DNA from 2 places in the Streptomyces incanus genome. Region 1 is predicted to be linked to the other one. Evidence: riboswitches for the same ligand, from Rfam matches in the RefSeq annotation. Region 1 holds a riboswitch; the other holds the start of a gene.
The links. Region 1 has a riboswitch for glycine ahead of gcvT (glycine cleavage system aminomethyltransferase GcvT). Riboswitches for the same ligand answer to the same signal wherever they lie in the genome.

Region 1 (4,032 bases):
GCAGGGGCCCGGCGGGCTGACGGTCGAGGCCGGTGGCGAGCCTGCGCAGATCGAGCCAGGGGATGCCGAGGCCGCCGCCGGGGGCGTGCGGATTGAGCCAGAGTCCGTAGCGGTCGGGGTAGAGGGCGCGGGCGGCCTCGAGGCCGTCGACGACCTCGTAGGACCGGTTCCAGCCACTGGCGGACAGCTCCTGGGCGGAGGTCACGCAGGGCGCGTAGCCGAAGCCGTCGACCTCCATGTTCCCGTACTGGGCGTCCGGGGAGCCCGCCTGACCGTGCCACAGCAGCATCCAGACGTGACCGGAGGAGGGGGTCGCGAGCGCGCGCAGCAACGCCTCGTAGGCGTCGTAACGCCCCGGTGCCACCTGGCGCAGCATGTGCTCGACCTGTCCGGCCGCCGCGGTGCCTGCGCTCACTTTGTATCGCCCCTCCGTACAACACCCTCGCCCAAGCCAATGAACCTAGCTTAAGCGCCTCTCGACCCCGGGGAGCTCCGCCGGTTCGCGGCCGTCCTCCGGCAGCACTGCGGCCCCCTCATCGCTCCCACTGGTAGAAGGGGCGGACACGGTCGCGCATCCACTGGCCGACCGGGTCCTGGGCCACGTCCAGGAGGACCAGGTTGACGGGCCACTTCACCGGCGCGCGGCCCAGCGCGCGGCCCAGCGCGTCCATCGGCGCGGCCCGCAGGTCGCCCTCCGCACGGGTCAGTTCGGCGGAGGACAGTTCGACGCCGACGAACAGCACCGGTTCGGCCGTCTCGATCTCGGCGAGGCAGCGGCGGGCGGTGGAGACGACGCCGAGGGCCTCGAACTCCCTGGAGGCGGCGGCGAGGAAGTCCACCGGGTCGTCCTGCCAGTCGGGTTCGAACAGCTTGACCCGGCCGCCGCTCGCGGGGCCGTCCAGCGGTCCGCGTCCGGCGCGGCACAGGGCGGCGACGGCGGGCGGCGGCAGCGGGACACCGACCAGTCCCCCGGGGTTCACGGCGATCCCGGCCTGCGGTGGCAGACCGCGCGCGAACTCCACCGCGGGCGCGACGGTGAACGACATGGGGGAGCCGACGACCTGACGGAACTGTTCCTCGGAGCTGAAGACCGGGACGTACGCCTGGCCTTCGATCTCCATCGTGGGCAGGTCCAGCGGGCCGCTGTCCGGTCCGCCGCCATCGGGCAGCGGTACCCACACATGGCTCCGGCCCAGTACCTCGATGATCCGGCCGTCGGCCGAGGGGAAGCCGAGGGATGCGGAGAGCACCTCCTCCAGCTCGTTGCCGGGCCATCCGCCGTGCGGATGGGGGTGAGTCTGTGCCGGGAAGTCCGCGGAGAAGCCCGCCGGGAAGTCCATCTGCCTACCGCCTGCCTGGAACCACTGCTGTGGCTGAAAGGCTAACCGCTGCCGCGCCCGGCGGTCGGCCCGTACCGCCGCCTGCCCCTGCACCGGCCGCCTGCCCGCACCCCGGCCGCCTGTCCGTACACCGGCCGGCCGTCTGTGCGGCCGTCAGTTCGTGAAGTCGATGCGGTGCAGTGCGTTCGCCGCGTCGCGGTCGGCCAGGACGGCCGAGCCGCAGCCCGCGGGCAGGATGCCGCGCGTCACGGACGCCAGCAGCCGGTCGATGGCGGTGCGGTGGCGCCGGAAGGCGTACCGGGAGACCCCGCGGCCGCGCTCGCGCTGGCCGTCCAGAGCCTGCTCCGGGGGGACGTCGAGCAGCAGCAGATGCAGGTCCGCGCCCCGGCGGCGGGCCTCGCGGGCCAGCCAGCGGCGCACCCAGGCCTGCGTGCCGCAGTCGTGGACGACGATTCCCTCGCCGGTACGCAGGGCGCGCCGCAGTCCGGCGTAGTGGGCGAGGCGGACCAGGGGCCGGTACACCGCGTACGGCAGGAGGCGCGGCATGCCGCGGTCCCAGCGGTCGCGGGTGTCCTGCGAGTCGATGAGGGTGCCGCGCGCCGCGCGCCGCATGAGGGTGGACTTGCCGCTGCCGGGCAGTCCGGTGACCACGACGAGGTCGCGGGGGCCGAAGAGCAGGGCGTGCGGGCTGCGGCCGGCGCGCTCGCGCAGGTCGCGGACGACAGGCGCGGGCAGGGTGCCGCAGGCCCCCCGGGCCGAGGGGGCCTGCGGCTCGGGCAGCGTGACGCCCGTGGTGGTGGCGTACGCCCTGGCCTTGTTCACCGTGAGTCCTCCCCTGGGGGCTGTCCGGCCCTGTGCCCAGGTACCGGACACCTCCCCGCCGAGTGTAAAGAGACGGTAACGCCGGGTGCCTCTGGTTTCCGTCCCTTTCCCGATACAGGCCTGTCACAGCCGTCCGTGAACACCCGAATACCCTGTGCTTCTCCCAGAAGGGTCCCCCTGCCGCGGCCCCGCGATGCGTGCAATGATGAGCGCGCCAACTGCATACCGGCCGTTTGAATCCGCGCGGGAGAGTCCTCGGCACCGTTGCCGCCGGGGCGCCGAAGGAGCAAGTCCCTCCCTTGAATCTCTCAGGCACCGTTACCGCGTGGGCGAGGCACATCTGAAAAGCGGGCCCCGCGCGAGTCGCCGGTGGCTCCACCCAAGGTGCAAGCCGTGGTCGTCCCCTGCGCGGGCGGTCATGGCGAACCTCTCAGGTTCCGATGACAGATGGGGAGGAAAGACCTCGCCTGTCCTGCCCTGGGAGACCGACCGATGAGCAGTACCGAACTCCGCCGGACCGCGCTCGACGCCGTGCATCGTTCGCTCGGTGCCACGATGACCGATTTCGCCGGCTGGGACATGCCCCTGCGCTACGGCTCCGAACGCGACGAGCACAACGCCGTGCGGACGAGGGCCGGTCTCTTCGATCTCTCCCACATGGGCGAGATCACCGTCACCGGCCCGCAGGCGACCCGGTTCCTCGATCACGCGCTGGTCGGCAACATCGGGACCGTCAAGCCCGGCCGCGCCCGCTACACCATGATCTGCCGCGAGGACGGCGGCATCCTGGACGACCTGATCGTCTACCGGCTCGACGACCCCGAGGCCGGGTCCCCCCGCTACCTGGTCGTCGCGAACGCCTCCAACGCCCAGGTGGTGCTGGACGCGCTCGTGGAGCGGTCGGCCGGCTTCGACACCGAGGTCCGTGACGACCGCGACGCGTACGCGCTGCTCGCGGTGCAGGGCCCCGAGTCCCCCGGCATCCTGCAGTCCCTCACCGACACCGACCTCGAGGGCATGAAGTACTACGCCGGGCAGCCCGGCACGGTCGCGGGCGTCCCCGCGCTCATCGCCCGTACCGGCTACACCGGCGAGGACGGCTTCGAGCTGTTCGTGAAGCCGGAGCACGCGGTCGAACTGTGGCAGGCGCTGACCAAGGCGGGCGAGGGCATCGGGCTGGTCCCGTGCGGGCTGTCCTGCCGGGACACGCTGCGTCTGGAGGCCGGCATGCCGCTGTACGGCAATGAACTGAGCGCCTCCCTGACGCCGTTCGACGCCGGGTTCGGCCGGGTGGTGAAGTTCGAGAAGGAAGGCGACTTCGTGGGCCGCGCCGCCCTGACCGAGGCCGCCGCCCGCGCCGAGGCGACCCCGCCCCGCGTCCTGGTCGGCCTGGTCGCCGAGGGCCGCCGGGTCCCGCGCGCCGGATACGCGGTGGTCGCCGGGGGCGAGGTGATCGGCGAGGTCACCTCCGGCGCGCCCTCGCCGACGCTGGGCCGGCCGATCGCGATGGCGTACGTCGACGTGGCGCACGCGGCGCCGGGCACGGCGGGCGTCGGCGTGGACATCCGCGGCAGCCACGAGCCGTACGAGGTCGTGGCGCTGCCGTTCTACCAGCGGCAGAAGTAACCGTCACGGAGGGCCCCGGGACGGCTGATGCTGTCGGCGAATCCGGTGAACCCGGGGCATGAGCCCGCCGACCGTGACACTTCCGGGAATGTGTCACGGTTCGCCGGAGTACCAGGGCCGTCGGTACGGGCTCGCGAGGCCCGGAACGCCGGGCCGAACCGACCACAGCATCACGGCTTCCGGGCCCTTCCCCGTCGTCGTGGGTCGTCGTGGGTCGGCGCGCAGGTCCTCGTACGTCGCCGTA
Region 2 (4,032 bases), on a different contig from region 1:
CCTCGCCGACCGCTGTGTGCGCCGGCTGAGGGCCGCGGGGCTGTCGGGACGGACCATCGTGCTGAAGGTCCGGCGGTACGACTTCTCGACGCTCACCCGCTCCGAGACCCTGCGGGGGCCCACGGACGATCCGGCGGTGGTGCGTGAGGCGGCGGCGCGGCTGCTGGACCCGGTCGACACGACGGGCGGCGTGCGGCTGCTGGGCGTGGGGGTCAGCGGGCTCGCCGACTACACGCAGGAGGACCTGTTCGCGCAGGCGGCGGGGGAGCGGGACAAGGAGCTGCTGGGCGAGGAAGCGGAGGCGGCAGTGCCCGCGGAGGAACGGCAACAGGCGGGTGCCGAGCGGCGCTGGCCGGCCGGGCACGACGTGAGGCACAGCGAGTACGGCCATGGGTGGGTCCAGGGCAGCGGCCTCGGGCGGGTCACCGTGCGGTTCGAGACGCCCGGGTCGGCGCCGGGGCGGGTGAGGACCTTCCGGACCGACGACCCGGCCCTGCACCCCGCCGATCCGCTGCCGTTGGTGGAGCGAAGACCTGGGGGCAGCGGGAGGAGCGCGGGCGGCCCGAGCGGCGAGGACAGCCAGGACGACGACGGTCAGGGCAGCGACGGTCAGGGCGATGAGGGCACCCAGGACGGCCGGGCCGACGGCGACGCCCGGGGTAGCCAGGTTTCAAGGGCTGGTGCGGGGGCGGTGGCCGGCGTTGCGGACCCGGGGGCCTTGGGCGAGTGAGGGCGCTGCCCTGCGTGGGCCCGGAGGCAGGCCCTGGACGGGCGGGTGCCGGGTCGGTGGTTCGGATGCGCCACGGGTGGCGTCCTCAGGCAGAGTCGTCCCTGCCGGCGAGCCTGCCGAAGTCGTGGTCCGGGAGCGGGGGAGGGGCGGCCGTGTCCAGGCCGTAGTGGTGGTAGAGCTGGAGCTCCTGCTCCGGGGAGAGATGACGGCCCACACCGAAGTCGGGGGCGTCCTTGATCAGAGCGCGTTCGAAGGGGATGTGGAGACCGCCGTCGATCAGCTCGCTCGGCTCCAGGGGGACGAAGGCGTCCCTGCTGAACAGGCCGGTGCGTATCGCCGCCCACTCCGGCACGCCGGTGGCGTCGTCGAGATAGACCTCGTCGATCGTGCCGATCCGGTTGCCATTGCGGTCGAACGCCTTGCGGCCGATCAGGTTGCGCGGATCGATGTCGGTCTGCACGGGCCCTCCACAGGTCGCAAGAATTCGTCAGCACTACAAAACGGCACAATCGGCGGAGCGGCCACTCGAAAGTCCGGGCCTTGCCCTCGCTGGTACCCTGGCAGCGGCTGCTGACCCCGTGCGGGAGAGCCCTCCCTGCACCATCGGAGGGCGCCGAAGGAGCAAATCCTCCCCGGAATCTCTCAGGCTCACGTACCGCATGGACGAGGTCACTCTGGAAAGCAGGGCGGGTGTCGACGGCTCCCGCTCTCACCGACGGTGAAAGCCGGCCGCCCCGGGCGGCCGGTGAAGCTCTCAGGTTGAGATGACAGAGGGGGAGGCCGTCCGGGCACCCGCCATGGTGCCCCTCGAAGGTCGTCGGACCAGGAGGCCTCCGCACATGACCGCCCATCGCATTTCCCTCTCCGAGCTCGAACAGGGAACGCCCTTCGAGCAGCGTCACATCGGCCCCGACCACGAGGCCCGCGCCAAGATGCTGGCGCAGGTCGGCTACGGCTCGCTCGACGAGCTGACGGCCGCCGCGGTCCCGGACGTGATCAAGAACGCCGACGCGCTGGACCTGCCGGGTGCCCGGACCGAGCCCGAGGTGCTGGCCGAGCTGCGGTCGCTGGCCGACCGCAACGAGGTGCTCGGTTCCATGATCGGGCTGGGGTACTACGGGACCTTCACGCCGCCCGTCATCCTGCGGAACGTCATGGAGAACCCCGCCTGGTACACGGCCTACACGCCGTACCAGCCCGAGATCTCGCAGGGGCGGCTCGAGGCGCTGCTGAACTTCCAGACCATGGTCGCCGAGCTCACCGGCCTCCCGACCTCCGGAGCCTCCCTGCTCGACGAGGGCACCGCGGCCGCCGAGGCGATGGCGCTTTCGCGCCGCATGGGCAAGAACAAGAAGGGCCTGTTCCTGGTCGACGCGGACGCGCTGCCGCAGACCATCGCCGTCATCCGGACGCGCGCCGAGCCGGCGGGTGTCGAGGTCGTCGTCGCCGACCTGAGCGAAGGCATCCCCGCCGAAGTCGCCGAGCGTGAGATCAACGGCGTACTGATCCAGTACCCGGGCGCCTCCGGTGCCGTACGCGACATCAAGCCGGTGATCGACCGGGCGCACGAACTGGGCGCGCTCGTCACCGTCGCCGCCGATCTGCTCGCCCTCACGCTGCTGACGTCCCCCGGCGAACTCGGCGCGGACATCGCGATCGGCACGACGCAGCGCTTCGGCGTGCCGATGGGCTTCGGCGGACCGCACGCCGGATACATGGCCGTGCAGGAGAAGATGGCGCGCAGCCTGCCCGGACGGCTCGTCGGCGTCTCCGTCGACGCGGACGGGCACAGGGCCTACCGGCTCGCGCTCCAGACCCGCGAGCAGCACATCCGCCGTGAGAAGGCCACCAGCAACATCTGTACCGCCCAGGTACTGCTCGCCGTCATGGCGGGCATGTACACCGTGTACCACGGCCCCGAGGGGCTGAGGACCATCGCGTGGCGCACCCACCGCTACGCGACCGTCCTCGCCGAAGGGCTCCGGGCCGGCGGCGTGGAGATCGTCCACGGTTCCTACTTCGACACGCTGACCGTGCGGGTCCCGGGGCGGGCCGCCGAGGTCGTGACCGCCGCCCGGGACAACGGCGTCAACCTGCACCCCGTCGACGCCGACCTCGTCTCGATCGCCTGCGACGAGACCACCACGCGCGACCGGCTCGCCGCCGTGTGGAGCGCCTTCGGTGTCGAGGGAGATGTCGAATCCCTGGACGCGGCCGCGCGGAACACCCTCCCGGACGCCCTGCTGCGCACCGACGAGTACCTGACGCACCCCGTCTTCCACCAGCACCGCTCCGAGACCGCGATGCTGCGCTACCTGCGCAGGCTCGCCGACCGCGACTACGCGCTGGACCGCGGCATGATCCCGCTGGGCTCCTGCACCATGAAGCTCAACGCGACCGCGGAGATGGAGTCCATCACCTGGCCCGAGTTCGGGCAGCTGCACCCCTTCGCGCCGGCCGGACAGGCCGAGGGCTACCTCACGCTCATCCACGAGCTGGAGGACCGGCTCGCGGAGGTCACCGGCTACGACAAGGTGAGCCTTCAGCCCAACGCGGGCTCCCAGGGCGAACTGGCCGGCCTGCTGGCCGTCCGCGGCTACCACCGGGCCAACGGCGACGAGCAGCGCACCGTCTGCCTCATCCCGTCCTCCGCGCACGGCACCAACGCCGCCAGCGCCGTCATGGCCGGCATGAAGGTCGTCGTCGTGAAGACCGCCGAGGACGGCGAGGTCGACGTCGACGACCTGCGCGCGAAGATCGAGCGGTACCGCGACGAGCTGTCGGTGCTGATGATCACGTACCCCTCGACGCACGGTGTGTTCGAGGAGCACGTCGCCGACATCTGCGCGGCCGTGCACGAGGCCGGCGGCCAGGTGTACGTGGACGGCGCGAACCTCAACGCGCTGGTCGGACTGGCCAAGCCCGGACACTTCGGCGGGGACGTCTCGCACCTGAACCTGCACAAGACCTTCTGCATCCCGCACGGCGGCGGCGGTCCCGGCGTCGGCCCGGTCGGCGTGCGGGCGCACCTGGCGCCGTACCTGCCGAACCACCCGCTGCAGCCCGAGGCCGGGCCGGAGACCGGGATCGGGCCCATCTCGGCGGCGCCGTGGGGCTCGGCGGGGATTCTGCCCATCTCGTGGGCGTACGTCCGGCTGATGGGCGGCGAGGGGCTCAAGCGGGCCACCCAGGTGGCGGTGCTCAACGCCAACTACATCGCCAAGCGCCTCGAGCCGCACTACCCGGTGCTGTACACCGGCCCCGGCGGGCTGGTCGCGCACGAGTGCATCATCGACCTGCGC

Region 2: another riboswitch for glycine. It lies ahead of gcvP (aminomethyl-transferring glycine dehydrogenase); the one in region 1 lies ahead of gcvT (glycine cleavage system aminomethyltransferase GcvT).

The regions. Positions count from the first base shown of each region.
Region 1 is NZ_JBHSPC010000014.1:66,228-70,259, forward strand. Features, by position in the region: gene ACFP2V_RS05165 (enhanced serine sensitivity protein SseB C-terminal domain-containing protein) at 1-376, opposite strand, end outside; gene ACFP2V_RS05170 (enhanced serine sensitivity protein SseB) at 534-1,340, opposite strand; gene ACFP2V_RS05175 (AAA family ATPase) at 1,494-2,162, opposite strand; glycine riboswitch at 2,397-2,496, shown strand; glycine riboswitch at 2,497-2,619, shown strand; gene gcvT (glycine cleavage system aminomethyltransferase GcvT) at 2,655-3,788, shown strand.
Region 2 is NZ_JBHSPC010000131.1:9,886-13,917, forward strand. Features, by position in the region: gene ACFP2V_RS33870 (DNA polymerase IV) at 1-730, shown strand, start outside; gene ACFP2V_RS33875 (PRC-barrel domain-containing protein) at 816-1,190, opposite strand; glycine riboswitch at 1,302-1,398, shown strand; gene gcvP (aminomethyl-transferring glycine dehydrogenase) at 1,570-4,032, shown strand, end outside.